Regions from separate parts of the Vannielia sp. ABF1_015 genome, predicted to be linked through region 1. Evidence: riboswitches for the same ligand, from Rfam matches in the RefSeq annotation. Region 1 holds a riboswitch; the other holds the start of a gene.

Evidence for each region. A riboswitch is a leader RNA that binds a small molecule or an ion and turns the genes downstream of it on or off. The one in region 1 is predicted to bind cobalamin.
Region 2: another riboswitch for cobalamin. It lies ahead of ACXAG6_RS04080 (TonB-dependent receptor plug domain-containing protein); the one in region 1 lies ahead of nrdH (glutaredoxin-like protein NrdH).

What each region holds. Positions count from the first base shown of each region.
Region 1 covers NZ_JBSWXT010000001.1:1,593,809-1,597,205, forward strand. The annotation lists gene nrdE (class 1b ribonucleoside-diphosphate reductase subunit alpha) at 1-1,504, opposite strand, end outside; gene nrdI (class Ib ribonucleoside-diphosphate reductase assembly flavoprotein NrdI) at 1,459-1,914, opposite strand; gene nrdH (glutaredoxin-like protein NrdH) at 1,918-2,139, opposite strand; cobalamin riboswitch at 2,241-2,434, opposite strand; gene ACXAG6_RS08000 (homocysteine S-methyltransferase family protein) at 2,549-3,397, opposite strand, start outside.
Region 2 covers NZ_JBSWXT010000001.1:784,253-787,649, reverse strand. The annotation lists gene ACXAG6_RS04085 (ABC transporter substrate-binding protein) at 1-4, opposite strand, end outside; gene ACXAG6_RS04080 (TonB-dependent receptor plug domain-containing protein) at 45-1,874, opposite strand; cobalamin riboswitch at 2,015-2,216, opposite strand; gene nhaA (Na+/H+ antiporter NhaA) at 2,371-3,397, opposite strand, start outside.

The DNA.
Region 1 (3,397 bases):
GCGCGTGGTAGAGCACGGCGGCAAAATAGACGGAGGTGAACTCCACGCCCTCGGGTGAGCCGTAGTGAATGCGCTCGCGGGCCAGAAAGCCGTGCAGGTTCATCTGCCCCAGCCCAATGGCATGGCCCTCGTCATTGCCCTTGCGGATCGAGGGCACGGAGTCGATGGCCGACATTTCGCTCACCGCGTTCAGCGCCCTAATCGCGGTGCCGACCGAGGCGCCAAGGTCGCCGCCGTCCATCGCGCGGGCGATGTTCATGCTGCCGAGGTTGCAGGAAATATCGGTGCCCATCTGCGCATAGCTCAGATCGTCATTGAAGGCCGACGCCTCGTTGACCTGGAGGATCTCGGAACAGAGGTTCGACATGGCGATGCGGCCCGCGATGGGGTTGGCCTTGTTCACCGTGTCCTCGAACATGATGTAGGGGTAACCGCTTTCAAACTGGATCTCTGCGAGGGTCTGGAAGAAGGCGCGGGCGTTGATCTTACGCTTCCGGATCTTCGGGTTGTCGACCATCTCGTCATATTCTTCGGTGACGGAAATCTCGGAGAAGGCGCAGCCATAGACGCGCTCAACGTCATGGGGCGAGAAGAGATACATATCCTCGTTCTTCTTCGCCAATTCGAAGGTCACATCGGGGATGACCACGCCAAGGCTCAGCGTCTTGATCCGGATCTTCTCGTCGGCGTTCTCGCGCTTGGTGTCGAGAAAGCGCAGGATGTCGGGGTGGTGGGCGTTGAGATAGACGGCCCCCGCCCCCTGCCGCGCGCCGAGCTGGTTGGCGTAGCTGAAGGAATCCTCAAGCAGCTTCATGACCGGGATCACGCCGGAGGACTGGTTTTCGATCCCCTTGATCGGGGCGCCGTGCTCGCGGATGTTGGTGAGCATCAGAGCCACGCCGCCGCCGCGTTTGGAGAGTTGCAGCGCCGAGTTGATGCCGCGCCCGATGCTTTCCATGTTGTCTTCGAGCCGCAGCAGGAAGCAGGAAACGAACTCGCCCCGCGCCTTCTTGCCCGCGTTCAGAAAGGTGGGCGTGGCGGGCTGGAAACGGCCCTCGAGGATCTCTTCCATCAGCTGCATCGCCAGCGCCTCGTCGCCGCGCGCCAATGCGAGGGCGTTCATCACCACCCGGTCCTCGTAGCGCTCGAGGTAGCGCTGCCCGTCCCGCGTTTTCAGCGTGTAGGAGGTGTAATACTTGAAGGCGCCGAGGAAGGTGGGAAAGCGGAATTTCTTGGCATAAGCCGCATCCCAGATCGCCCGCTGGAAGTTGCGCGAATACTGGTCCAGCACTTCCGGCTCGTAATAGCCCTCGTCCACAAGGTAACCCAGCTTCTCATCGAGCGAGTGGAAGAACACGGTGTTCTGGTTGACGTGCTGCAAAAAATACTGCCGCGCCGCCATCCGGTCGGCCTCGAACTGGATGTTTCCTTGCGCGTCGTAGAGGTTCAGCAACGCGTTCAGCGCGTGGTAGTCCAGATCGGCGGTTTCGCTTGCGTCAAGCATGGTGTTACCTCTTGCTCGGCCCAGAAACGGGCCAGCCCGTCACGGATGCGGGCGGTGTCTTCGGGGGTTCCGGCCAGCTCGAAGCGGTAGAGCAGCGGGACGTTGCATTTGGCGGCGATGATCTTGCCCGCAAGGGCAAAGCTGGCGCCGAAGTTGCGGTTGCCACCGGCGATGACGCCGCGCAGCAGGCGGCGTGCGCCTGGGTCGTTCAGTAGCCGGATCACCGGCTTTGGCACCGCGCCGCGGCCCTGACCATCTGCGAAGGTCGGGCAGATCAACACGAAGGGGCTGTCGATCGCGGGGAGCGGGTCTTCGGGCCGTTGCGGCAGGCGGGTGGCGGGCAGGCCCAAGCGTTCAATCAGCCGGTGCGTGTTGTTCGACCGGCTCGAATAGTAGACCAGCCCGCCCATGGCTCAGGACAGCCGACCGATCATGTCGGGGCGAAAGCCTGCCCAGTGATCCTCTCCGGCGATCACAACGGGGGCTTGGCGATAGCCCAGCCCGGTGACGTGCTCCATCGCGCCCGCGTCTTCTGTCAGGTCGACGACCTCGTAAGGCAGGCCGCGCGCGTCGAGCGCACGGGTGGTGGCGCTGCATTGCACGCAGGAAGGCTTGGAATAAACGGTGATTGTCATTGCTCTGTCCCCATAGTTGTTTTGTTAGGCAGGGGAGCAGGGACATGAAGCGGATGGCCCTTACAGGCTCCGTTCACGCGCCCGGGCCCTCCGCCCGCACTCGTCGTCGTGTTGCCTTGGCAGGTCTCCTGGCTTTGCGGCTCAACCGCCTTGGCCCCCTTCCCGATGCGTGGATGCATCAGTGGTTACGGGCCTCGGCTTGCCGCTTACAGTTGCGGGGGCAGCGCCGGTCTTTCACCGGCTTCCCTTTTCACCTGTGACGTGAATCACAGGCACCAAAGCAACATCATATAGATGCTTATCGCGGTGAGCTGTCAACATGTAGATCGGTGCCGCCGGGTGAAAATTCTGCATCGCGCCTGCGGCACCACGTGGCCCGGCGGCGGATCGGGCCGCCGGGCCTTGCCAATCAGGCGGTTTCGCCAAGGGCCTTGATGTGGGCGGGGAGCCGGGCGTTGGTGCCATACATGAAGTGATTTTCCATGCGCTCAGAGTAACGGCTGGCCTCGGTGGTGCGCCCGACCGCTTCCGAAACTTCGCGGATCAGCATCGGGTTGGCCCCGCAGCAGACGCCGAGATAGTTGACGCCCAGCGCGAAGGCGTCACGCGCGAAGGCCCCGATCTCGTAACGATTGCAAAACATCGGATCGAGCGCGGTCGGGAAGGTGCGGCCATGGGGCGCCGGGCAGGTGCAATCGCCGGTGTCGCTCAGGTTGAAGAAGGTCGGTTCATCCGCGCGCGTGCGATAGGGGATCGGGAGGGCACCGACATGGCAGGACACCGCCGCACGCACCTTGCGCAGCCACGGCATCATGGTTTGCGGCCCGCGAAAGCAGTTGAGGCCAACAACATCTGCGCCGCCCTGTTCCAACTGCTGACAGGTTTCCACAATGCCTGTGCCGTCCATCATCTCGCTGGCCGCCATGGGGGCGAGGGTCAGAACGACCGGGAGGCCGGAGGCGCGAGCCACCTCAAGCGCGCAAAGCGCCTCGCCCGCATAGTAGAAGGTTTCGCCGATGATGATATCGGCCCCTTCATCGACGGCCCAGCCGACCATTTCTTCAAACATCGCCCGCACCTCGGCCTGCTTCGCCCCGTCGTCCGGCGACCAGATGTTGGTGTTCGAGATATTGCCTGCCATCAGGTTGCCCGGCTTTGCATCGGCAACCTCGCGGGCGATCTTTAGCGCGGCGCGGTTGAGCGGCTCCAGCAGGTCTTCCTTGCCGATCACCCGCATCTTCTCGCGGTGGCCGTTGTA
Region 2 (3,397 bases), 810 kb from region 1:
CCATCACGGCCCCCGCGAACCAGAGCGCGAGCGCTCCGATGAGGTTAGAACTTGGCACGGAGGCCCACGTAGAAGGCCCGATCGGCCTGACCGTAACCATTGACGGTTTGATACTCGGCATCGGTCAGGTTCTCGATGCGGAAGTAGGCCTCGGCCCCATCGTTGATCTCATAGGTGACCATGGCGTTGACGAGGGTGTAATCGTCTCCCTCGATCGGGCGAACGAAGGTTTGCGCGTCAACGTCGAGCACATCGGCAACGTGCTGCACTTCACCGCTGAAGCTCCAGCGCGGGGCGAAATCGGCCTCGACGCCGAGCACCAGATCATGGCGGGGCACGCGGAGTTGGCGCTCGCCATCCGGATCCTCGCTTTCGGTGTAGGTATAGGCCCCGAAGAGCGCCGCCCTATCGGAAAGCGCCACGCGGCCCGAAAGCTCCAGCCCCTTGGCCACGGAGGTGCCGGGGATCTGGGTGTAGACGAAGGCTGCGTCGGATCCGATCAGGTCTTCGACCTCGGTGTAGAACAGGGTGGCCTTCACAAAGTCATCGCCGCCCAGCCGCTTTTCGATGCCCAGCTCGGCGCTGCGCGAGGTTTCGGGCGTCAGCGTGTCATTGCCGTAGAACGGCGCGTAGAGCTCGTAGAGCGAGGGGGCGCGGAAGCCGGTGGCGAGCGAGGCACGCAGGATGAGGTCTTCCTGCGGGCGCCATGCCAGCGCCAGACGGCCGGTGGTGTGGCCGCCAAAGCGGTTTTGCGCGTCGTGCCGCAGGGCGGCGGAGAGGTCGAGCTGGCTGGAGGCGGCCCAGTTCACCTCGGCAAAGACGCCGGTGGTGTTTTGCTTGCCCTCAGCGGTGATGAAGGTGGCGGAGACAAACTCCTCTTCGGTGTAATCGGCGCCGAAGTTGAGCTCCACGGCGGGCGACAGCGTGGCTTGGCCAAGATAGCGCAGCCCTTGGCGCTCGCCCTCGTAGCGGTTGCTCGAGACCGCGTAGTCCCGCTCGATGTCGTAATAGGTGGCCTCGAACTGGTGGGTCACCGCGCCAGCCTCGTAGCGGGCAAAGGCGCGCAGCCCGTTGGAGGTGCCATCGGTTTCTTCGTCGGTGTCGCCGAAGGGGAAGCCGCCATCGATCGCCACTGTGCTCTTTTCGGCAAAGCCCACAAGGCCGATGGTGAGTGCATCGGACAGGGCATATTCGCCATTGAACGACAGGCGCAGCGACGAGAAGCCATCGGCCTCGGTGTTGCCGTCATTCTCATCGGCAGAGGAAAACCCGCCAAACTCGAGCCGCGCGAGGGTGACGGCAAAGTTGTGCCGGGTGCCCTTGCTGGTGATCGTTGCGGAGGTGCCGAAGCTATCGAAGCTGCCAACCTCGCCTTCAAGGTAGACGTGGGTGCCCTCCTCGGTTGCGCGGCGGCTTTGCAGCGAGATCACCCCGGCGACGGCGGAGGAGCCGTATTGCGCCGATTGCGAGCCTTTCAGGACCTCGATGCGGCCAAGGCCGGAGGTGCCCATCAAGCCGAAGTCATAGGAGGGCGAGGGGGAGGATGGGTCCAGCACGTCGATGCCGTCGATCTGCACTTTCACGTATTTCTGGTGCAGCCCGCGCATCCGGATGTCGGCCAGCCCGCCGGGGCCGCCGGCAGCGGCAAGCGAAAGGCCGGGCTGGCGGGAGAGGTAGGTGGCAAGGTCATCATCGCCTGCCGTTTCCAACTCGTCGCGGGTGGTGACTTCGACGGTCGCGCCGGTGCGCTCAGTCTCTGTCTCGCCCGACAGGTCGGCGGTGACGGTGATCGTGTCGAGTTCATAAGCCTCCTGCGCGGTGAGCGCGGAGGCGGCAAGCGCGAGGGTGGCTGTGGTGGCGAGGAGGCTCTTCATGGCGCCCAAAGTCCTTGTCATGCGGCCCCCATGACAGAGGCCGGTGTGGTGAGGTGTCTTTGGAATGGCGGGGCCTTCCGCGGACGGTGCTTTCGTCACCGCTACGGAACAGACCGTTGACGCCGCGCCCCTCGCACGGGTTCAGGGTGATCGCCTCGGCAGGTCTCCTGACTTGCGGGTCATTGCGAGATGGCCGGCCTTCCCGGGGGTTCTCCCCCAGTGGCCCGTCGGCCTCGCTCTCCGCTCACAGTTGCGGGGGCAGTCGTGGCATTGGGAGTTCTTCCCGCACCACGTTCCCTTTTGCTCCGGGCTTGCGCCCGAACCGAAGCAATTTGGGGGGTAGCGCAGGAGGGACGGCAGGCGCAAGGGATTCGTTAACCCTTGGGCAGCACCGCCGGGGGGGTGGGCTTTGACGCCATGTCGGGCGCTTTTGCCCCCGGGGTCGGCAGCGCAGGCCCAAAAAGGGCGCGCTGCCGATGGGGTTGGTGGTGGCTGACTACTCCGCCGCGGCTTCCGCCCGCTCGGCTGCGCCCGGCTGGTTGAGCGCCTCGGCCACCTCGGCTTCACCGGGGCGCGTTACCGCCCGCAGAACGAAGTAGCCGATGAGCGCCGACACGCCGGACCCGAGCAGCACGCCAAGGCGCACCTCGTTCATCAGCGCGGCATCGTCGAAGGAGAGCGAGCCGATAAAGAGCGACATGGTGAAGCCGATCCCGGCGAGGCAGGCGAGCCCGTAGATATGGGCCCATGTGACCCCGAAGGGCAGCTTGGCGAGCCCCATCTTGACCATCAGCCAAGTGGTGCCAAAGACGCCCACTTGCTTGCCCACGATCAGGCCGAGCGCCACGCCAAGCGGCACCGGATCGAGCAGCGCCCCGAAGGACATGCCCTTCAGCACCACGCCGGCGTTGGCGAAGGCGAAGATTGGGACGATCACGTAGAGCACATAGGGCGAAAGGCCGTGCTCCAGCGAGTGCAGGGGCGACTTGTTCCACTTGTCTTTCAGCGGAATGCAGAAGGCCGTTACCACCCCGGCGAGCGTGGCGTGCACGCCCGATTTGAGCACCAGCACCCAGAGCGCAACGCCGAGCAGCAGGATCGGTGCAACCCGGTGCGCCCCGCGCATGTTGCGCCAGATCATCAGCGCCAGCGGGATGCAGGCAAGGAAGAGGTAATCAATCTTCAGTTCGGCGGTATAGAACAGCGCGATGATGAGGATGGCCCCCATGTCATCGAGGATCGCCAGAGTCAGCAGGAAGATCTTGAGCGAGGCCGGCACGCGGGATCCGAGCAGGGCAAGAACGCCGAGGGCAAAGGCGATGTCCGTCGCCGCCGGGATGGCCCAGCCGTGAATGGTGGCCGCGTTGCCCCAGTTGAACACGAGGTAGACGAGCGCGGGCACAACCATGCCCCCCACCGCCGCCATGCCGGGCAGCACCACATCGGCGGGGTTCTTCAACTTGCCTTCCATCAGCTCGCGCTTCAGCTCAAGACCGATAAGAAAGAAGAAGATGGCCATGAGG